One region of the Planococcus dechangensis genome, then DNA from elsewhere that is predicted to be linked to it. Evidence: a T-box and tRNA genes for the amino acid it is inferred to sense, from the RefSeq annotation. Region 1 holds a T-box; the other regions hold tRNA genes.
What was found. The T-box of region 1 lies ahead of argS (arginine--tRNA ligase). A T-box ahead of a tRNA ligase gene usually reads a tRNA of that ligase, here a tRNA-Arg.
Positions count from the first base shown of each region.

Region 2: it has a tRNA-Arg gene. The T-box ahead of argS (arginine--tRNA ligase) is inferred to sense a tRNA for this amino acid. The anticodon was not compared.
Region 3: it has a tRNA-Arg gene. The T-box ahead of argS (arginine--tRNA ligase) is inferred to sense a tRNA for this amino acid. The anticodon was not compared.

Region 1 is NZ_JBHSGL010000005.1:909,667-917,420, reverse strand. Features, by position in the region: gene ACFO5U_RS07810 (class I adenylate-forming enzyme family protein) at 1-1,203, shown strand, start outside; gene ACFO5U_RS07805 (acyl-CoA dehydrogenase family protein) at 1,204-2,877, shown strand; T-box leader at 2,935-3,143, shown strand; gene argS (arginine--tRNA ligase) at 3,199-4,890, shown strand; gene ACFO5U_RS07795 (hypothetical protein) at 5,012-5,203, shown strand; gene ACFO5U_RS07790 (histidine phosphatase family protein) at 5,231-5,782, shown strand; gene ACFO5U_RS07785 (HAD family hydrolase) at 5,779-6,468, shown strand; gene ACFO5U_RS07780 (hypothetical protein) at 6,470-6,763, shown strand; gene ACFO5U_RS07775 (LLM class flavin-dependent oxidoreductase) at 6,860-7,754, shown strand, end outside.
Region 2 is NZ_JBHSGL010000014.1:72,546-80,299, reverse strand. Features, by position in the region: gene whiA (DNA-binding protein WhiA) at 1-543, shown strand, start outside; gene ACFO5U_RS13870 (HPr family phosphocarrier protein) at 600-857, shown strand; gene clpP (ATP-dependent Clp endopeptidase proteolytic subunit ClpP) at 941-1,552, opposite strand; tRNA gene ACFO5U_RS13860 (tRNA-Arg) at 1,719-1,790, shown strand; gene ACFO5U_RS13855 (glutaredoxin family protein) at 1,998-2,228, shown strand; gene ACFO5U_RS13850 (sugar-binding transcriptional regulator) at 2,333-3,376, shown strand; gene gap (type I glyceraldehyde-3-phosphate dehydrogenase) at 3,377-4,384, shown strand; gene ACFO5U_RS13840 (phosphoglycerate kinase) at 4,498-5,679, shown strand; gene tpiA (triose-phosphate isomerase) at 5,693-6,454, shown strand; gene gpmI (2,3-bisphosphoglycerate-independent phosphoglycerate mutase) at 6,447-7,754, shown strand, end outside.
Region 3 is NZ_JBHSGL010000005.1:25,951-33,704, reverse strand. Features, by position in the region: gene ACFO5U_RS03210 (tetratricopeptide repeat protein) at 1-47, opposite strand, end outside; gene ACFO5U_RS03205 (OsmC family protein) at 115-546, opposite strand; gene ACFO5U_RS03200 (YdcF family protein) at 644-1,240, opposite strand; gene ACFO5U_RS03195 (PhzF family phenazine biosynthesis protein) at 1,488-2,405, opposite strand; tRNA gene ACFO5U_RS03190 (tRNA-Arg) at 2,706-2,779, opposite strand; gene ACFO5U_RS03185 (XTP/dITP diphosphatase) at 2,864-3,460, opposite strand; gene rph (ribonuclease PH) at 3,457-4,206, opposite strand; gene racE (glutamate racemase) at 4,281-5,084, opposite strand; gene ACFO5U_RS03170 (MarR family winged helix-turn-helix transcriptional regulator) at 5,101-5,553, opposite strand; gene ACFO5U_RS03165 (acyl-CoA thioesterase) at 5,629-6,096, opposite strand; gene sdhB (succinate dehydrogenase iron-sulfur subunit) at 6,227-6,997, opposite strand; gene sdhA (succinate dehydrogenase flavoprotein subunit) at 7,023-7,754, opposite strand, start outside.

The DNA.
Region 1 (7,754 bases):
AAAGCGCTTGTCGCGCACGACTTGTTGTTTGATGCGGTAAAAGAACTGAAAACGGATATGTTGAAGGTCAAGACAGGCGGCGCTGTATCTGGCTGGCAGTCGTTTGAGGAACTCGCCAATACGGAATCGGCGGAAAGATTGTCATCCGATGCACAGGACGATGAGCCGTCAACGATCCTCTACACGTCTGGCACGACCGGCAAACCGAAAGGCGTCTTGTTCAGCCACCGCAATGTGTTGACGGTCGCGCAGATGATTTGCGTCGAGATGGAAATGAAACCGGAAAGCCGTCTCCTGCATATGATGCCGCTCAGCCATTCCGCACCGCTTCATCTGTTTTTGGTGGCGGGAATGATTGTCGGCGCGAAGCATGTGCTCGTTCCGACATTCACGCCGGACTTGTTGCTTGATACAGTAGAAAAGGAACGGACGACCCATTTCTTTGGCGCACCGGTCGCGTATCTCATGACTGGCAAGCACCCCGAGATCGCACAGCGTGATTTGTCTTCAATGAAATGGTGGATCTACGGGAGTGCGCCCTTATCTGCGGGGGAAGTGAAATTCGTCCAACAAGCGTTCCGCACCGATAATTTGGTGTGTGTGTATGGCTTGACCGAAGCTGGGCCGAGCGGAACTTTGATGACGGGGACGGAACATGCAGAAAAGGCGGGAAGCATCGGCAAGCGTGCCGCACTCCATACCGAAATCCGCATCGTGAATCCTGATGGGCAAGACGTGGCGCCTGGTGAAGTCGGGGAAATCCTGCTCCGAGGCGAAGGCAATATGCTCGGCTATTATAAGAACGAAGAAGCAACAAAAGAAACCTTTATCGGTGACTGGCTGAAAACGGGCGACTTGGCGAAATTCGACGAAGACGGATTTATTTGGGTCGTCGACCGAAAGAAGGATTTGATCATTTCTGGCGGTGTCAATATTTACCCGAAGGAAATCGAGGAAGTGCTCATCACCCATCCGGAAATTCACGAAACCGCAGTGATTGGCGTGCCACATGCGGAATGGGGCGAAACGGTCAAAGCGTATTTTGCCGCATCGCGTGAACTGAGCGCAGATGAAATCAAAGCATTCGCCGGAAAAGAATTGGCAAGCTATAAAGTGCCGAAGCTCATCGAACAAGTCGAAGCATTGCCACGCAACGCCTCCGGCAAGATCCTCAAGCAGCCGCTGCGCGAAGGAAGTGTTTAAATGGTCGTCTTGAAAGGTGCCGCACCAAGCGGCGAACGCAATTTCTACGCAAAAGATGAAACCTTGAAAAAGATTTTAGCGAAGCGCTTGCCGGAGGAGTTCTTCCGTTATGCCGACCGCGAGCTCCACTCGTTCGGCAAGCTCGCAGCGGGCGACATCGATGAACGCGCACGCCATACAGACCGGGAAGGTGCGCCGAAGCTCGAGAAATACAATCGTCTTGGAGAAGATATATCTCGTGTGTGGGTCAATGAAGGGTATAAAAAAACGGTCGATGAAACGTATAAGACGGGCATCGTCGGCTATGTCCATAAGGAGATTCCACAACTCGGCAGAAAAGGCAATTATGTCTACAGCTTTGCGCAAGGTTATTTATTGTCGCAATCAGAACCCGGCTTTTACTGCCCGGTCACGCTAACGATGGCGACGGCGTACTTGCTTAACCATTACGCAGACGGAGCCGTTAAAGAAAAATTCCTCCCTCATGTGTGTGCGACAGGGGATACAGAACTGTTTGAAGGCGCGACGTTTTTGACGGAGCGCCAAGGCGGTTCGGATGTCGGCGCGAATGTCGTTCAGGCGCTCAAAACGGATGATGGCTACCGGTTATACGGGGAAAAGTATTTCGCATCAAATGCCGGCATGGCGGGTGTCGCCATGGTGCTTGCCCGTATGCAAGGGGCACCGGATGGATCGAAAGGGCTGACGCTTTTTGCGGTACCGTGGAAAGTGGACGGGGCGCTGAACGGCATCAAGATCCGCCGCTTGAAAGACAAGCTTGGTGTGCGCGCAGTGCCTTCAGGTGAAGTCGAGTTCGACGGGGCACAGGCGTTTGTCGTTGGAGACCCGAAAAGCGGGCTTAAGTATATGATGGAAGCCTTGAACTTATCGCGCATCTGTAACGCGGTCGCCTCAATTGGCATCATGAAACGCGCATTGGATGAGGCGACAGAGTATGCCGAGCGCCGCAATGCATTTGGAAAAAAACTCACGGATTTCCCGATGGTACAAGACAGCTTAATGAAACTGCGCGCCAAACAGGAATTTGAAACGGCGGCAATCTTTGACTTAATCGACTTGTATGACCGCGTCACAGTAGGCAATGCATCGCCAGACGAACAAGTGTTGAACCGCTTGCTCATCGCAGTTTTAAAGAAAGAATCGGCAGAACAGGCGATTCATTTTTCGCATGAATCGATTGAAATGCATGGGGGCAATGGCTATATCGAGGATTTCATCACGCCACGCCTATTGCGCGATGCACAAGTGCTCACCGTTTGGGAAGGCACAGCAAACATTCTTGGTCTTGAGTTGATCCGCCTTGTCAATAAATTTTCAGCGCATGAGTTGTTTATCCAGCATATCGAAGAGCGTCTGGAAAAACTACAGACGACCAAGGATGTGGAGTTAGTGAAAGGGAAAACGGAAAGCCTACAGGCGGAGTTAACAGCATTTGCCGAATTTGATGCAGCACTGCAAAGCTTTGATGCAAAGGGTTTGATGAAGAAAATGGCGCAGCTTTTCGAGAACACCATTGCGCTTGAATGGGCAGAACAACACGGAGGAATTTATGCGCCGCTGTCGGAAATTTTCACCGAACTGACCTGGGAGACGAGAACAACAGGCGGGGACATGAAGACGGTAAAATGGTTTGAAGAAGTGATGGGAAGATAGAAGATTAAAAAAATTTTGACTTACGTAATACTATGGGATATGATAATTGAAAAATATGTAAATTCTATGAAGAAGAGAGTAGTTATAATGAATCGAAAAGCGAGTCGGGGACGGTGGGAGCCTGATGGATTGATTGTAATGAACCGCACTTCTGAGAAGCAGCCTGAACCGTTAGTAGGGTTTGCCGGGAAATCCCGTTAGCGAGTCTGAGCTGGTCCTTTTTCTGGACAATAAGAGTGGTACCGCGGGTCAAGCCCGTCTCTGTATTGAGTTATACAGAGACGGGCTTTTTTGTGTTTCTAAATAAGGGGGATGATGTTTGTGGAGTTAGTGAAAACCTATGCGCAAGAAATTTCAACGGCAATAGAAGGAAAGCTGACGGTGACGGAAGTGTCCGAATTGATTGAACAGCCTAAGCATAGAAATCAAGGGGATTTAGCTTTTCCGTGCTTTGTCTTGGCAAAAAAGCTCAAAAAGTCACCGCTTGTTATCGCAGCCTCGGTAGCACTGAAAATCAATCATGCACATTTCGAGAATGTAATAGCGGAAGGGCCTTATATCAACGGGTTTTTGAACAGAGCTGTAGTGAGCAAAAATGTGCTGCTATCCATTTTAGCATTACAGGATGGGTACGGATCGAATAACGAAGGAACAGGCAAAACGATTACACTCGACTTGTCCTCACCAAATATCGCCAAGCCATTTTCGATGGGCCATTTGCGTTCAACCGTCATCGGCAATGCAATGGCGAATATCGCCGAGAAATGTGGATACGAAACTATTCGCATTAACCATTTGGGGGATTGGGGCACCCAATTCGGCAAACTGATCACAGCCTATCAGTTATGGGGCAGTGAGGAAAAAGTAAAGCAAGCACCCATTCAAGAATTATTGTCTCTCTATGTCCGTTTTCATGAAGAAGTGGAGGCTAATCCTGAGTTGAATGATGAAGCAAGGTTATGGTTCAAGAAGCTAGAAGGGCATGATGAACGAGCTGAACTATTATGGAAATGGTTCAGGGATGAATCACTCCAAGAGTTCGATAAAATTTATCAGCTGCTCGGAATTTCCTTCGATTCAGTCAATGGAGAAGCATTTTATAACGATAAAATGGATGAAGTGGTGGCCATGCTTGAACAGAAAAACCTGCTAGTCAAATCGGGTGGAGCGGACGTCGTCTTATTGGATGAATACGGGCTGCCACCGCTGCTCATCCGGAAATCCGATGGCGGCACATTATACGGCACGCGTGATTTGGCCGCAGCTTTGTATCGCCAACGAAATTATCAGTTTGAAAAATCGTTTTACGTGGTCGGGCAAGAGCAGTCCTTGCACTTTAAGCAAGTCTTTCTTGTGCTGAAAAAGCTCGGATTCAACTGGGCACACGGGATGGAGCATGTGCCATTTGGCTTTATCTTAAAAGACGGGAAAAAGATGTCGACCAGAAAAGGCAAAGTGGTCTTGCTCGAACAAGTCATTAAAGAAGCGGTAGACATGGCAGAAAACAATATCGCCGAGAGAAACCCGCAGCTTCAAGAAAAGGAAGACATAGCACAAATGGTCGGAATCGGTGCCATCATGTTCCACGACTTGAAAAATGACCGCTTGAATAATGTGGAGTTTTCACTCAGCGACATGCTGAAATTCGAAGGCAATACGGGCCCTTATGTGCAATACACACATGCCAGAGCTTGTTCTATCCTGAAAAAGTCCACTGTGAAGGTGAATCCAGAAACGTTTAAAGGGCTAGAGGATGCTTATAGCTGGGGAGTCGTTAAAGCGCTGATGGCGTTTCCCGATGTGATTGAGAGAAGTTTCCAGCAAAGTGAACCTTCGCACCTTGCAAAGTATTTGCTGAATTTATCACAGGAATTCAACTCGTTTTACAGCCATGTGAAAGTACTGGCAGACGATGCCGAACAACAGGATAGATTGGCGCTCGTCATGTCGGTGGCGATCACGTTAAAAGAAGGTTTGCGTTTGCTCGGGCTTCGGGCGCCCGAAAGGATGTAACAAAAGAATAGTGTCTATGCGGCCTGTTGAAAGATATGAAATCTGTCTTTCAATGTAATTTTCCAGAACCTTCCTGTAAACTAAGCGTCTTATCTATTACTAATAATAAAGGGGTGGGCGCATGGGCTTCTGGTATATGCTGTTGTTATTCATCGGAATTTGTTTATTATTCGCCGGAATACTTCCGAAAAGAGGATTTTCGCTCGGTGTGAAAATCGCTTTCCTATTGGGCGGCGCCTTGTGCATCGGTGTTTCACTTTTTATGTTTTCTCCCGGCAGCGCGGAGATCATGGTGGATATACTTGGTTTGTAAACGGAAACGGAAACGGAGTGATGTTAAATGACGGCGATCTATATCATTCGGCATTGTGCCGCGCGCGGACAAGAGCCGGATGCTGAGCTTACTGAACATGGAAAGAAACAGGCTGTGGAATTGGCTGGATTTTTGGCAGATGCAAATATCAATCGGATCGTCTCGAGCCCATATGCGCGAGCCGTCCAGTCGACTGAACCTTTAGCAGAAGCATTAGGTATAGAAATCGAAACTGACGAACACTTGAAAGAACGGGTCTTGAGTTCGAGCGACCTTCCCGATTGGTTGGAGCAGTTGAAAAGCACATTCGATGACCACGATCTCGCGCTTGAAGGCGGGGAGTCAAGCCAACAGGCGCTGGACCGTATTTCGCAAGTCGTGGATGAGCTGAAAAACAGCGGCTGTCAAACAGCGGCGATCGTTACCCACGGCAATATCATGGCGCTGCTTCTATCAAGATATATAGAAGGCTTCGGGTTTAAAGGATGGCGCTCATTAAGTAATCCAGATGTTTTTCTTTTGAATGAAGGGCCCAGGGAACCGGAATGCAAGCGTCTATGGAATAAGGCGACTCGATGATCAAAGCAGTGCTGTTTGATTTGGACGGAACGCTGCTCAATAGAGACGCATCCGTCGTTTCATTCATCCATGATCAATATCGGCGTCTGGAGCGATTTCTCGGACATATCCCAGAACAATTGTATGCCGAACGGTTTATCGAACTGGACCGACGTGGCTATGTGTGGAAAGACAAGGTTTATGCACAATTGATCCAAGAATTTGAAATAAAGCATGCGACGATGGAGTTTTTACTGGTGGATTACCTCGCTCATTTCCAATTCCATTGCGTCCCTTTTGACGGGCTCCAAGCAATGCTGGCGGGCTTGAAAGATCAAGGCATGAAATTGGGCATCATCTCGAACGGTAAAGGCCGGTTCCAGATGGATAACATTGAGGCTTTAGGAATCAAAGGTCTTTTTGACATCATCATGATTTCAGAAAGCGAAGGCTTGAGAAAACCGGATCCCGGAATCTTCATGAGAGCAATGACCGGATTGGCTGTGAAGCCGGCACAAAGCCTGTTTGTCGGAGACCATCCCCTAACGGATGTGGAGGCAGCGAAAAATTCCGGCATGATCGCGGTCTGGAAAAAAGATGCCGGCTGGGATCAGGCTGAAGCTGATTATTCAATTGTGGAATTAGATGAAGTAGAGCGGGTCATCGAGAGATTGAATCAAGTTTGTTGGCTGAAGAAGGAGAGATAAAATGAAAGTTTTCTTATTCTGGGGAAACTTATTGTTCAGCGGGTTTGTGGCTATATCGATTTCCATGTTTTTCGCAGAAGGGGCTATCGGGGAGAATTACACGAATGAACGCTTCGTTGAACCTGGATTTTTATGGTTGATTCCATTATGGGTTGCGGCTGCAATCCTTATTACTACCTATTTCTATAAACATAAAGCAACAACGCTTTCGTACTCGACCCTCTTTTTGCTGAATACGGCGATTTGGGTGCAGATTCTATTTTGCTCATGGGTTTTCCTCAAATGGGTCGTATAAGCATTCCCGACGATGGATTTTCGAGCTCTGAGCATTTTCATACGCCTTCCGGATATTGAGCTGTACAATAGGGAAGGTAAAGGAGTGCTTAAAGATATGACACAAAAAACATTTCAGCAGATTCCTGTGGCTGTGCTCGATTTGGCGCCAGTCAATTTGGGCAGCACCGCAACGGAGTCATTTGCAAATAGCGTAGAACTTGCGCAGCACGTCGAAAAACTTGGATTCAACCGCTACTGGCTGGCGGAGCATCACAATATGCCAGGAATCGGCAGTTCGGCAACGTCCGTATTGATCGGGCATATCGCCGGAAAAACCAACTCGATCCGTGTCGGCTCGGGCGGCGTCATGCTGCCGAACCACGCACCGCTCGTTATCGCAGAGCAATTCGGAACACTTGCTTCACTTTATCCGGATCGCATCGACCTCGGTCTTGGCCGCGCGCCAGGAAGCGATCAGGCGACGGCTTACGCACTGCGCCGTACGCTTCACAGTACAGGCGATGAATTTCCCCAACAAGTGCTGGAATTGGAGAATTATTTCTCCGATAACCCCGTCGGGAAAGTCCGGGCCTACCCGGGAACAGGCATGAACATTCCGCTTTGGCTGTTAGGCTCCAGCGGGTTCAGTGCACAACTCGCCGCGCAAAAAGGCTTGCCGTTTTCATTTGCCAGCCATTTCGCGCCGGATTATACGATGCAGGCGCTGCAATTGTACCACCAGAACTTCAAGCCGTCCGCGGCCTTGGATAGCCCATATGCGATGGTTGGCGTGTCACTCATTGTCGCTGATACGCAAGAGCGTGCGGAATGGCTCGCCACGTCTTCGCAGCAGCAGATGTTTTCACTCATGAAAGGCGAACCGACGACATTCCAGCCGCCGATTGATGACCTCGGATCGGTGTGGACTCCTCGTGAAATTGTCATGTTCCGTGATAAACTAAAATCCGAATCGATGATTGTCGGTACGCCAGATTTGGTCCGTGAGAAAC
Region 2 (7,754 bases), on a different contig from region 1:
GGATCTGTCAACAATCCGGAAACATCCTCTTACCATCTGGAAGTGTATTCTTCCTATAAAGACCACGCCGAGTCGTTAGTCAAATTGATGAACCATTTTCAATTGAATGCCAAGATGATCGAACGTAAAAAAGGTTTTGTCACTTATTTAAAAGAAGCAGAAAAAATATCGGATTTCTTGAGCTTGACCGGTGCCCACTCGGCATTGTTGAAGTTTGAGGATGTTCGCATACTGCGTGACATGCGCAATAGCGTAAACCGCCTGGTCAATTGCGAAACCGCGAATTTGAACAAGACAATTGATGCGGCACTGCGCCAAATCGAAAACATCCGCTTTATTGACCAAGTGATCGGCATCGATCAATTGCCGGATCGCTTGAAAGAAATCGCGCGCTTGCGTGTCGAACATCAAGATGTCACGCTGAAAGAATTGGGTGAGATGGTATCGGCCGGAAAAGTGAGCAAATCAGGCGTCAACCATAGACTTCGGAAAATCGATGAGATTGCCGAGTCGTTGAGAAAAGGCGAAACGATCAGCCGTTAATCGGTTGTTCTTTTCTATAGATTGCGAGAGAGTCAAGTTTCCGGAGGAGGATATGCATGGTGGAAAAACAAGTTGAAGTGCAATTAAAAACAGGGTTACAAGCTAGGCAAGCGGCATTGTTCGTACAAGAAGCCAATCGCTATAGTTCGGATGTATACTTGGAAAAAGGCGAGAAGAAAGTCAACGCCAAAAGCATTATGGGCATCATGAGCCTAGCCGTAAGCAAAGGTACAAACGTAACGATTTCTGCAGACGGGGCAGATGAAGAAGCGGCGGTTGATGCACTGGCGCAATTAATCGAAAAAGAGGCTTAGGACAGAAGAAATTCCATTCCTTTTAAAAAAAGAGCCATTTCCGCAGCGCTTAAGCGCTGGGAAATGGCTCTTTTCTATTTGGATCAATCTTCTTTTTTGTGGTTTTCAGGCAATTTACTGCGTGTGATGATTTGATCGATCAAACCATACTCCAGCGCGCGTTCTGCTGTCATGAAGTTGTCGCGGTCCGTATCGCGTGAAATCACTTCAAGCGATTGTCCAGTACGCTCGGAAAGGATGGTATTGAGTTTTTCGCGCAAGAACAAGATGCGTTTTGCCGCGATTTCGATTTCAGTTGCTTGGCCTTGGGCACCGCCGAGTGGTTGGTGGATCATCACTTCGGAGTTTGGAAGCGCAAAGCGTTTGCCTTTTGTTCCAGCCGCCAATAGGAAAGCGCCCATAGATGCTGCCATGCCGATGCATATTGTTTGGACATCCGGGCGGATGAACTGCATCGTATCATAAATCGCCATGCCTGCTGTGATGCTGCCGCCAGGGCTGTTGATGTAAATCGAGATGTCTTTCTCTGGATCTTCCGCTTCAAGGAACAATAGCTGCGCTACGATCGAGTTGGCGACATTATCGTCAATTCCGCTGCCGAGCATGATGACGCGGTCTTTCAGCAAACGGGAGTAGATATCGTAAGCTCGTTCGCCTCTGCTTGTTTGTTCGATTACTGTAGGGATCAAATTCATGTAAATTTCCTCCTTTGGGTAAGTATGAGTGCTGCTGAAACGCCGTTCAGCTGTATATTCATCATACACATCTTGGTCAATGAAGGTCAAATCTAACGTATTGCAAAAAATTGCCTTGAATTATGCAAAAAGCTTTCGTATAATAGAAAAGTCGCTAAAGACATTTGCCCTCGTAGTGTAATGGATCACACGTAAGATTCCGGTTCTTGAGATGGGGGTTCGATTCCCTCCGAGGGCATTAATCATTAAGCCACACAGCCTGTCTCAGGTTGTATGGCTTTTTTGCTTTTAGGGAAAATATTCCGATAATTAATCAGAAATCTTGTAAAAACAATGTCTTAACGGGTGAAATTATTATAGTAAAAGAAAAGCGCCACAAGTTGTATACTGTATGGTATGGAAATATGTTTTACTAGCTGTGAAGATGAAAAGGGAGAGTTGCGATATGTTCGTATTATATACGCGTCCAAACTGCAGGCTTTGTGAGGAAGCGAAGCTAGCGATCCGCCTGTTGCAGGAAGACTACCCGTTGGAATATAAAGAAATCAATATAGAAGAAGATTCCGAGCTGCATGAAAAATACATGCTCATGATTCCGGTGCTCGTCAAAGAGGAGCGCGTGCTGCTTTACGGTAATTTCGGCTACGGGGAACTTTTAGAAACGTTAATTCTTTAACGTTTCTTTTTATTTGCATAAATCCGATAGCTCGGCTACAATGTGGGTAGTGGGACGAAATGAAACTAAGTGGGACAAAAAACGTCCAACGAAGGGGTGGGGCAATGGATTCAGTTCTACAAGCACAAGTGCATTTATTGCCAGAACTGCCAAGCTTGCTGAAAAAGCGCTATAGCATTCTCGAGCTGATTCAAGCACAACAACCTGTAGGAAGACGCACACTTAGTGAATTAACAGGCTCAGCTGAAAGAGAAATTCGCAAAGAGACCGACTTGTTGCGCGATCATGCATTGATTGAGATGAACAAAAGCGGCATGACATTGACAGACCTTGGAGCAACTGTATTGGAGCAGCTTCAAGAACTCGTCAAGGAATTGTCGGGGACTGCTGTCTTAGAAGCCGAGCTTGAAGAAAAACTTGGCATCAAAAAGGCAGTCGTGTTGCCGGGAGACAGCGATCAGCTGTCATCGGTCAAATCGGCAATCGGACGCAAGGCGGCTCATTTTGTAGAAGAAATGCTGGAGAAATGCCACGTGATCTCAGTAACTGGCGGCAGTACGATGGCTGGTGTTGCTGCGCAGATCCGGCCCGCAAGAAAAAATTCCGATTTGCAGTTTGTCGCTGCAAGAGGCGGCCTCGGTGAAGAAATGCTGCACCAGGCGAATACGATCGCTTCATCTTTTGCTGAAAAAGCCGGCGGTGCAGTCCGAACGCTTTACTTGCCGGAACATTTAAGTGCAGAAGCGCTAGAGATGATGGTGAAAGAGCCGGTCATCAAAGAGATGATGGCGTTGTATGATCAAACTGATTTGGTTATACATGGCATCGGCGACGCAGAAGAAATGGCCATTAGGCGACGCTCTTCTGCACAAGAAGTCGAAAAGATCAAAACTGGCGGAGCTGTCAGTGAAGCGTTCGGTTATTATTTCGATAAAACAGGAAAAATAGTTTATCGCATACCAACAGCGGGGATTCAACTAGAGCAGGTCCAAAAAGCGCCGAGCATTTTAGCGGTGGCTGGTGGCCGGACTAAAGCCCGTGCCATTGAATCGTATTTTCAAACGGCCCCGGAGCGGACGATTCTAATTACTGATGAAGGCGCAGCAAGAATGATACTTAATCCAAAAACAAAACTGGAGGAATTATAAATGACTTTAAAAATGGCAATCAATGGTTTTGGCCGCATCGGCCGCGTAGTGTTCCGCGAAGCAATGCAAAACAGTGAAGTGGAAGTAGTAGCAGTCAATGACCTAACAGATGCAGCTATGCTGGCACATCTATTGAAATACGATTCAGTACACGGAACATTGGACGCTGAAGTTACAGCAGAAGGCAATTCAATCTTCGTAGACGGCAAGGAAATCAAAGTATTCGCGGAAAAAGATCCAGCGCAATTACCATGGAAAGAGCACCAAATCGACATCGTTTTGGAATCTACAGGAATCTTCACAACAGAAGAAAAAGCTTCTAAGCACATCGAAGCTGGCGCTAAAAAAGTCATCCTTTCAGCTCCTGGCAAAAACGGCATGAAGATGTTGGTTATGGGCGTTAACGAAGAAACTTACAACCCTGAAGAGCATCACGTCGTTTCGAATGCATCTTGCACAACTAACGGCTTGTCCGGCATCTCTAAAGTGTTGAACGAAAAATTCGGCATCAAGAAAGCCATGATGACAACGATCCACTCTTACACAAACGACCAAGCATTGCTTGATGCGCCTCACTCTGACTACCGCCGTGCGCGTGCAGCAGCTGAGTCGATGATCCCGACTACAACTGGCGCAGCGAAATCCGTTGCAAAAGTATTGCCTGAACTTGAAGGCAAAATCGATGGTATGGCTATCCGCGTTCCAACACCAAACGTTTCATTGATCGACCTTGTTGCTGAACTTGAAACAGATGCGTCTGTTGAAGAAGTAAACCAAGCGCTTAAAGAAGCAACTGAAAATGAGCTGAAAGGCTATTTGGAATACAGCGATCTTCCGCTTGTATCACGTGACTATAACGGCAACACTGCTTCTGCTACAGTAGATGCTCAATCTACAATGGCTCTAGGCGGAAATATGGTCAAAGTTCTTGCTTGGTACGACAACGAATCCGGCTACTCTGCACGCTGTGTAGACTTGGCTGTACACATGTACAAAAAAGGGCTGTAAGCTGAAAATCATAGCTTAATTACCAATGAACCTCTATAATAAAGAGGGTAAAAGGGGTGGGGAATTTACCCCACTCCTTATTTTTTTGAATATAATTAGGAGGTATTTTCATGCTGCAGAAAATGACCATGAAAGACTTGGATTTGAAAGGGAAACGCGTATTTTGCCGTGTAGATTTCAACGTACCGATGCAAGATGGGCAAGTGACCGACGACACGCGTATCCGTGCGGCGATGCCGACAATTAAGTACTTGGTTGAACAAGGCGCAAAAGTCATCTTGGCAAGCCATCTCGGGCGCCCGAAAGGACAAGTCAACGAAGACATGAGACTAGCTGCGGCAGGCGCACGATTGGCTGAATTGCTCGGCAGCGACGTGAAATGCCTAGAGGAATCCGTGGGAGAAGCAGTGGAGCAGGAAATTGATGCTCTTGAACCAGGCAGAATTCTGTTGCTTGAAAACGTCCGTTTTCATGCAGGCGAAGAAAAGAACGATCCGGAACTCGCAAGACAATTTGCGGCTCTAGCGGACGTCTTCGTTAATGATGCATTCGGCGCTGCGCACAGAGCGCATGCTTCCACTGCTGGTATCGCCGAGCATTTGCCGTCAGTATCGGGACTGCTACTCGAAAAAGAGCTGGACGTTCTCGGCAAAGCTTTATCAGAACCAGACCGCCCGTTTACCGCAATCATCGGCGGCGCGAAAGTAAAAGACAAAATTGGCGTCATCGACCACTTGCTCGATAAAGTCGATAACTTGATTATCGGCGGTGGGCTATCGTATACCTTCATCAAGGCACTCGGACATGAAATTGGCAATTCACTTGTCGAAGAAGACAAATTGGATCTTGCTAAATCATTCATCGACAAAGCAAAAGAAAAAGGCGTGAAGTTTTATTTGCCAGTCGACGCAACAGTCGCAAACGAGTTCTCAAAAGACGCAGAGACCAAAACAGTGAAAATCGAAGAAATTCCGTCCGATTGGATGGGGCTGGATATCGGGCCGGAAACAGCTAAATTGTATGCCGATGTCATCAACCAGTCGAAACTTATTATCTGGAACGGGCCGATGGGCGTGTTCGAAATGGAAGCTTTTGCAAACGGCACGAAATCCGTCGCTCAAGCGATGGCGGAAACAGAAGGCTATACAGTCATCGGCGGCGGTGATTCCGCAGCAGCTGTCGAGAAATTCCATGTTGCAGATAAAATGGATCATATTTCAACAGGCGGCGGAGCTTCTCTGGAGTTCATGGAAGGCAAGGATTTGCCGGGCGTCACCGCATTAAGCGATAAGTAAAGGGAGTGTTTTTGTGAGAAAACCGATCATTGCAGGAAACTGGAAAATGTATAAAACAGCATCACAGGCAAAAGAGTTTGTCGAACAGGTCAATGGTTTAGTTCCAGATGCAGATAAGCTTGATTCTGTCATTTGTGCACCGTCTCTGTTCTTATCCCAATTAGTCAATTCTGCAGAGAGCAGCGCATTGAAAATCGGTGCGCAAACGATGCACGACAAAGGCGAAGGGGCATTCACAGGAGAAGTCAGCCCGGTTCAATTGGCCGACCTTGGCGTTGATTATGTCATCATTGGCCATTCAGAGCGCCGCCAGTATTTCAACGAAACGGATGAAACAGTTAATGCCAAAGTAAAATCGGCATTTTCGCATAAACTAAAGCCAATCCTTTGTGTAGGTGAAACCGACGAACAGCGTGAAGCGGGCCAAATGGAAAACATCGTAGAAACGCAAGTCGAGAAAGCTGTAGAAGGCTTAACAGACGCACAAATCGCTGAGCTGGTCATCGCTTACGAGCCAATTTGGGCAATCGGAACCGGTAAAACTGCGACAGCTGAAGATGCCAATGAAGCTTGCGGCATCGTCCGCAAAAAAATCGCTGCTCTTTACAGCGATGAAACGGCTGAAAAAGTCCGCATCCAGTACGGCGGAAGCGTAAAACCTGCCAATATCCAGGAATTGCTCTCAATGGAGCATATCGACGGTGCATTAGTCGGCGGGGCGAGCTTGGAAACAGAATCGTTCGTCAAATTGTTGGAGGCGGGTTCAAATGCGTAAAACGGCACATCCGGCAGCGTTAATCATCTTGGATGGCTTCGGCTGCCGCGAAGAAACCGCTGGAAATGCAGTTGCACAAGCGCATAAACCGAATTTCGACAGGCTGTGGAATGAATATCCTCACGAATTGCTGACTGCTTCAGGTGAAGCGGTCGGTTTGCCGGACGGGCAAATGGGCAATTCCGAAGTCGGCCATTTGAACATCGGCGCTGGGCGTATCGTTTACCAAAATTTGACACGTATCCATAAATCGATCAAAGATGGTGATTTCTTTGAAAATGGCGCATTTTTGGATGCTGTACTGAACGCCAAAGAAAACGGCAAAGCCTTGCATGTTATGGGCTTGTTGAGCGACGGGGGCGTCCATAGCCATTACGAGCATTTATTTGCGCTCTTGCGTCTTGCCAAGCAGCAAGACTTGAGCGAAGTATTTGTGCATGGATTCCTGGATGGCCGAGATGTTGGGCCCAGAACCGCACTCCGTTATATAGAAGAAACTGAAATGCAGATGAAAGAAATCGGCATCGGTCGATTCGCTTCGATCAGCGGACGTTATTATGCGATGGACCGCGACAAGCGCTGGGAGCGTGTCGAACTTGCCTATCGGGCAATGGTCGACGGGACGGGTCCTAGTGCCAGTTCTGCAACAGCCGGTGTGGAAGCTTCTTATGCACAAGGCATCGTTGATGAATTTGTCTTGCCGTTTACGATAACGAAGGAAGGGGAAGCGCCTGCTGTGATTCAATCCGGCGATTCCGTCATTTTCTTCAATTTCCGCCCAGACCGTGCAATTCAGTTAACTAGTGTGTTGACGCGTCCTGATTTTGCCCATTTCCCATTGAGCATCCACCATCCGAAAGGCTTGGTGTTCGTCAGCTTCACTACGTACAGTGAAGAGTTGAAGACCCGCATTGCTTACGGTAACGTCAATTTGGTGAATACACTCGGGGAAGTCTTGTCTGCAAACGGCATGACGCAATTGCGCATTGCCGAAACGGAAAAATATCCGCACGTCACGTTTTTCATGAGCGGCGGCCGTGAAGAAGTGTTTCCAGGAGAGCAACGAATCCTTGTGTCGTCACCGAAAGTGGCGACCTATGACCTTCAGCCGGAAATGAGCGCTTTCGAAGTGACCGACCGGCTTGTCGAACAAATCGATGCCGGGGCGCATGATGCCATCATTTTGAACTTTGCCAATCCGGACATGGTCGGCCATAGCGGCATGCTAGAGCCGACGATCAAGGCAGTCGAAGTCGTCGATGAATGCCTCGGGCGTATTGTTGAAGCTTTGCATCGCCAA
Region 3 (7,754 bases), 880 kb from region 1:
ACAATGACATTGCCCTTGCGTGTTAAATCTCCAAATTTCTTCCGCATCCTACCACCTCTTTGTCCATTCATCATACCATAGGAATTAGCTCAGTAAAAACCTAAGCTGGCGCTATTATGCGCCAGCTGGCTGACCATTCAAGACAAGCTGGTAGCGGACTTCTGCCTTTAAAGAATGAGCGACTGGGCAATACTTCTCTCCACTCACCTGGATTGCGTGAAGCACTTTATCTTTCTCGATATCGCCCTCGACCAAAAACGTCACCGTTACCGCTAAAAACTCTTTTGGCGGCGCTTTGCGCTTTTCCCCTTCGGTGACAATTTCAATCGAACGCACCTTGCCCATTTTTGAACGCAGGATCATGATGACATCCATTCCGACACAACCCGCGAGCGATCCGAGAAGCGCTTGCATGGGCAACATGCCTTGTTCGTGCCCGACCCCTTTATGGGCATCCATCTTCAACACATGGCCGCCTTGCCCGCTCGCTTCAAAAACAAAATCCCCTTGCCATTTCGTGCTGAGCTTCAACAATTCCGTTTCCACATCTATCACCCTCTCCGCTTTTCTCTAGTGTATCACCAGAATTCAGAACATTTCATCTTTTAGCAAATAAAAAACTGCCCGCAAATGCGGAGCAGTTTTAAATGAGGACATGGGCAGCGACGTATGCTATGTAACAAACCACTTCACGCGCAAAAAACGGTGCCGTTTTAAAAAAGCTTGTGAACTCGGTCGTAGGAGTTGGAGATGAATGCGCATCAATTCCCGCATGCTCTGCCATAAGCAATGCTCGTTTCATATGCAATGGATCGCTGACGACCAAAAAACTCGATAAATCGTTTGCCGCGGCAAGCTCGCCGGCAAACTTGAAGTTTTCGGAGGTGACGAGTGATTCGGTTTCAATGAGAATATCTTCAGCCGGCACATTATTACGGATGGCAAAACCCCGGCTGACCGCTGATTCCGCAAAATCCGCACCGTCGGTAATGCCGCCAGTGAAAATGATTTTCTTCACATAGCCTGCTTCGTATAAATCGATTGCATGGCGTATCCGCTGTTCGAGCACAGGAGAAGGCTCTTCGCCGATGATTTTCGTGCCGAGGACAATTGCCGCATCTGCTTCAAATATTTCCGACTCATTGCCGAATGCCCATATGCTTAACGCGGTCGATGCGATGAGGCTCGCTTGAAGAAGCGAGAAAATGATCAAAATTCGTTTCCAGTTGATGTTAAACACGAGTCATTTCCACCTTTAGGTCTGTTTTTTCTCTATCTTTTTCCATTGTACTCGAATGCACGCAAATAAACAGCAGAAAATCAAATGGCCATCATTTGCTCACAAATGAATGGCCACGATAGCGACAAATCAAACCCGGCTTCCCAATTAGGGTCCAAGCTTTTATTTTGCCTGTTGAAAGGAAACTGTAAAAATGGACATCTCAAATTAACAACTCACTGCAAAGCAATAACATTCAATTAACCTCTCAAAAGAACAGCCGTCCTTTTCCGATGATGACAGAACTGCCGCCGATCTTCACTTTCTCAATGCTGCCGACCTGGCCAGTCACCGTGATATCGATCGTACTCGGCCTACCCATCTCATAGCCTTGTTCACTGCGAATCGTGAAAACGCCAGTATCAGCTGTAGGCAAAGCACCGTGTTCAACCAAATAAGCACCGAGCGGACCGCTAGCAGCGCCAGTGGCCGGATCTTCAGCAATCCCCATGGCCGGGGCAAACATTCTTCCGTGAACCGCCGATTCAGCATCTTCTGTCTCAGTCGTAAAAGTGAAAATGTGTTGCGTGTCCGGATGGTTGCTGAAATGCCGTTCCCATACATCGAGCCGGAAATGGACACGCCGGATCGATTCAAGCGACCGCAGTGGAATGAACAAAAAAGGCACGCCGGATGATACGGTCTGAACCGGCAAATCAGGATGAAGCTCTTGCTCTGTTAAAGAAAGCAGTTGGGCTGCAAGTTTTCTGTCGTGCAATGCTTTGTTGAAAATGGGCACTGGTTGTGTCATCTCAACAGTAAGAATCTGTCCTTTGCCTTTATGGACTGATACCGGGATATCCCCGATTTGTTCTTCCAGCACCCAGTCGTTTCGGCCATCGTTTGTCTGGACCGTCTCTGATGATGCTAAAACATATGCGGCGCCAATCGTTGGGTGCCCAGCCATCGGAAGTTCCATTTGAGGCGTAAAGATCCGCAGCTTCCGGATATTTTCGCCTTTTGTCGGCGGGAACACAAACACCGTTTCGGAAAGATTCAGCTCCGCAGCGATCTTTTGCATCATTTCTGTCGTCAAATCCGGCCTTGCTTCTATAACAGCCAATTGGTTTCCGCCAAAAGGCGCAGCGGTGAATACATCTACTAATGTATAATCCAAAGTTTTCATCGCCAGGCTCCTTACTGTCCGTTTTTGTACAGCAAACTGAATGTGCTGATTCCATTCTTTTGGGGGTTGCCAAACTTTCACTAGTAGCGCCAGGATCGTTCTTTCAACCAATTATTGCTTTGTTTGATTATACCATCTCTCCAACCTGTCATCCTGCTCAAAATTGTTGCTCCATGTTCTTTACACGAACCTCGACGACCATGAAGACGGCATTTACTATTTCCACAACGACAAATTATTGAAAAACAAAAAAAGCAGCCTCTGCAAGAGAGGCTGCTTTTGTAGCGTATGGCAATATTACGTCCCAGGAGGGATTCGAACCCCCGACCGACGCCTTAGAAGGGCGTTGCTCTATCCAGCTGAGCTACTGAGACATGACTTTCCTTCTGAAAGACAATTTTAATTATAGAAATCATTCGAAGAAAAGTCAATGCTATTTCAAAAAAATATCATAATGTTTATTTCAGCCACTCCGGCATGGCTTCGCTGAGCTTGCGCAATGCTTGTCCACGGTGGGAGATGGCTGCTTTTTCTCGCGGCTCAAGTTCCGCCATGGCGCGTTCCTGCGACGGTACGTAAAAAATAGGGTCATAGCCGAAGCCGTTTTCGCCGCGGCGCAGGCGTAAGATTTCGCCTTCGCAAGAACCCGAGAAAGTCACCGTCTCTTCACCTGGTGCTGCAACCGCCAAAACACAGCGGAAACGCGCTGTACGTTCCGTATCGGGTACTTGCGCCAACTTCTCCAGCACTTTGTCGATATTGGCGTCGTCGCTTTTTTCCCCGCCGGCATAACGCGCCGAATAGACGCCCGGCTCGCCGTCCAATGCATCGATTTCAAGGCCACTGTCGTCCGCGATAACCGGTATGCCAAGTGTTTGTGCTACGCCTTCCGCTTTTAAGATCGCATTTGCTTCGAAGGTCGTTCCGGTTTCTTCGATATCCAAATCTTCAGCGACATCTTTCAATGTCAGCACTTCATAGCCTAAAGGCGCGAGCAAGGTTTCAAAGTCTTTCGCTTTTCCTTTGTTTTGTGTGGCGATGATAATTTTTTTCATGATGCTGACTCCACCTTTTCACCGATGCGATGAGCCAATTCACCGAGGGCGTGCTTCTGGATGTCGATCAATTGGCGAATGCCGTGCTCGCCAAGGTCGAGCATTTCATTCAACTCCGTACGGCTGAACGTTGCTTCTTCGCCGGTTCCTTGCATTTCCACAAATTCTCCGGATCCAGTCATCACTAAATTCATGTCAACAGCAGCCGTGGAATCTTCTGCATAGTTCAAATCCAGAATGGCTTGCTTATCGCTCGTGATGCCGACGCTTGTCGCCGCCAAATAATCCGTCACCGGAAATACCGGAATATCCAACTTGCCGAGTGCGATGGACATTGCGATAAAAGCGCCTGTAATCGACGCCGTACGTGTCCCGCCATCTGCTTGAATGACGTCGCAATCGATCCAGAGCGTACGCTCCCCGATTTTCTCCAAGTCTACGACAGCACGCAATGAACGGCCGATCAGGCGTTGGATTTCCATTGTGCGGCCGCCGAGCTTGCCGCGTGTTGCTTCACGCTGGTTGCGGCTATTGGTCGCACGCGGGAGCATGGAGTATTCAGCCGTGATCCAGCCTTTGCCCTGGCCTCTCAAAAAGCTTGGCACCCGTGATTCAATGGTGGCGGTGCAGATGACTTTCGTCTGGCCGACTGTAATCAAAACAGAGCCTTCCGGATGAATCAAATAATCCGTTTCCACTTCCACTTGGCGCAATTCATCAATTTGTCTTTCATCTATTCTTATCATGTAAAATCCTCCTCATATATTCAAAAAGCTTACCATATTTTTACCGCAACAACAAAAACCCGGCGGCTGAGCCGTCAGGTTTTCGCGAACTGGATCGAACGGATGCTAGGCTCATCAATGGCGAGCCATTTTCGGATGATCGTGCGGAAAATCTCCGTTGAACCAGAAGTATAAAATTGGTGGACAGGCGGCTTTTTGCGCTCAGCAAACTTATCTGAATAGCTTAAGTGCCGTGACACATCTTTTGCCGTTTCTTGTGCAGATGACAAGACAGTGACTGTCTTGCCAAGTTCCTGTTCGATAAACCCTTGCAACAACGGATAATGCGTGCAGCCGAGAATCGCTGTATCGAATTCCTTCGACTTGATGATGCTCAGCGTTTCCTTGACAATGCGCCGCGCAAACTCCCCTTCGTATTCATCACTTTCCACGAGCGGAACAAAACGCGGGCAGGCCAGCTGAATGACCTCGGACGACGACACAAGCGATTTGATCGCCTTTTCGTAAGCGCCGCTTTTGACGGTCCCAGCTGTCCCGAGAACCGCGATTTTTTTGGTCGATGACGATTTGATGGCGGCTCTGGCGCCAGGGAAAATAACACCGATGACCGGGATGGAAAGTTTCTTCTGAAGCGAATTGAGCGCTGCGGCTGTTGCTGTATTGCAAGCAATGACCAGCATTTTGACGTTCATTTTCACTAGCGCTTCTGCCATTTGCCATGTATAGCGCCGAACTTCTGCAAGCGGACGGGGACCATATGGACAACGCGCATTATCGCCGATATAACAGATTTTTTCATTAGGCAAAAGTTTCATAATCTCTTTGGCGACGGTCAATCCGCCGACGCCCGAATCAATGACTCCGATTGGCGCATTCAATGTCATAGCCCCGCTCCTATTTCATGTTGATATGCATTTTCTCCAATAATGACGAAAATTGCTCGACTTCTTCTTCGCTGAAATCTTCCAGAACGGTTTGTAAATAGTCCTGGCGTTTTTTGATAACTTCTTCAATGATGCGTTCGCCTTCTTTTAACAATTTGATGCGTACGACACGGCGGTCTTGTTCTTCGCGTGTCCGGACCACCAGATCGTTTTTCTCCATGCGGTCGACAAGGTCCGTCGTTGTACTGAATGCAAGAAACATTTTGTTCGACAAATCGCCGATGGTCATATCGCCATGTTCGAAAAGCCATTGCAAGGCGACGAATTGCGGCGGTGTGATGGTATAAGAATGCAGGATTTCGCGTCCCTTTTGCTTGATGATGCCGGATATGTAACGCAGTTCTTTCTCCATAAACGCCACACGCTCTAAATCATGGCGTCCGGTTAGTTTGTCTTCAGTCATAGACTCGTTTCACTCCCTAGCTGCTGTTGTTTTCTTTAATAGTGAAGCTTTCTTCCTGAGAAGGCAAGGCTTGCTTCATTTTCGCGAGGAAGTCAGACTTCCCGCACCGAGCATTTTTTTGTCTTCCGGTGTCCAAGGCGAGCCTTTGCCAGTCGTTTTGGAAATTTGGACGATGGCGCCTCTGCCGGTGAAGCATGTTTGTGATTTGTCGTTGACCACCCAATAATGGATGTCCGCTGACGAATTGCCGATGGATGCCACTTTGACATACACTTTAAGCTGTTCATCGAAAAACACTTGCCGTACAAAGTCCACTTGCATATCTGCTACAACCGGAATCAAATCGCTGTCTTTTTGCAGCCAGCTCTGCATAAGCCCGATCGACTTCATAAACTCAATTCGCGCGTACTCGAAATATGCAATCGGCACTGTGTTATTGACGTGTCCGAACATATCGGTTTCTGAAAAACGCACATGCACGGGTGCATAGAACTCGAAACCTTCCTGCCAGTGTGTAAATTCCTCTATGTATGCCGCTTTCATTCCAGTTCCCCCTATATTCAACTTCTCGTTTTTTTAGTATAGCAAAAACTGGCGTAAAGGACATCCGTTTCCATCAAGCTAGGGAGATTTCAGTGAAACAAAAAACTCCGCCATAAAGGCGGAGTGTTGATTAGTCGACCATGTGATCGCTTCCGAAGAAGTTGCGGAACATTTGGATCGTTGTATCGCGGTTCAAAGCTGCGATAGAAGTCGTCAAAGGAATTCCTTTTGGACAAGATTCAACACAGTTTTGCGAGTTACCGCAATCAGCCAATCCACCTTCGCCCATGATAGCGTTCAAGCGCTCATCACGGTTCATTGCACCAGATGGATGCGCGTTCATCAAGCGGACTTGTGAAAGCGGAGCTGCACCGATAAAATCAGATTTTTCGTTGACGTTCGGGCATGCCTCGAGGCAAACACCGCAAGTCATACATTTAGACAATTCATAAGCCCATTGGCGCTTGCGCTCAGGCATGCGTGGACCTTCGCCAAGATCATGCGTACCGTCGATCGGCACCCATGCTTTGACTTTTTTCAATGAGTCGAACATGCGGCTGCGGTCTACGATCAAATCGCGGACGACAGGGAATGTTCTCATCGGCTGAAGACGGATCGGTTGTTCCAGCTGATCGACAAGAGCTGTACACGACTGGCGTGCTTTGCCGTTGATGACCATAGAACATGCACCACATACTTCCTCAAGACAGTTCATGTCCCAGTTGACTGGAGTGGTACGTTTTCCTTCTATATTGACCGGGTTGCGTCGGATTTCCATCAATGCCGAGATGACATTCATGTTGGCGCGATATGGCAATTCGAACTTTTCCCAGTATGAGCTATCATCTGTGGAGTTTTGGCGTTCGATTTCGAAAATAACCGTTTTTGCTGCTTCACCCATGGTAAATTAGCTCCCTTCTTAAATGCTATGCTTTCGCTGAATAGTCGCGTTTGCGTGGCGGGATCAAGGAAGTATCGACTTCTTCATAATGGAAGATCGGCTCATCATAACCGTTGAATTTCGCCATTGTCGTCTTCAAGAATTCCTCATCATTACGTTCCGGGAATTCCGGTTTGTAATGGGCTCCGCGGCTTTCGTTGCGCTTCAAGGCGCCAATTGTAATGGCACGCGCAAGATGCAGCATATTTTTCAGTTGACGTGTGAACATTGCGCCTTGGTTGCTCCAAAGTTGTGTGTCAGTCATGCTGATATGGTTAAAGCGTTCAAGCAACTCGACGATCTTTTTGTCGGTTTGTTCGAGACGGTCATTATAACGTACGACTGTCACGTTGTCCGTCATCCATTCGCCAAGCTCTTTGTGCAAGATATAAGCGTTTTCAGTACCGTCAAGGGCAAGTAGCTCATCCCATTTGCGCTGCTCTTCAGCTTCGTGCTGCGCAAAGATGTCATTCGGCAAATCTTCTGCCAAAACCTCAAGTCCTTTGACGTAGTCAAGCGCATATGGTCCTGCGACCATTCCTCCGTAGATTGCAGACAGAAGCGAGTTTGCGCCGAGACGGTTTGCACCGTGCTGGGAATAATCGCATTCGCCCGCTGCCAATACGCCTGGAATGCTAGTGAACTGATGATCGTCAACCCATAGTCCGCCCATCGAATAGTGGACAGCCGGGAAGATCTTCATTGGCACTTTACGCGG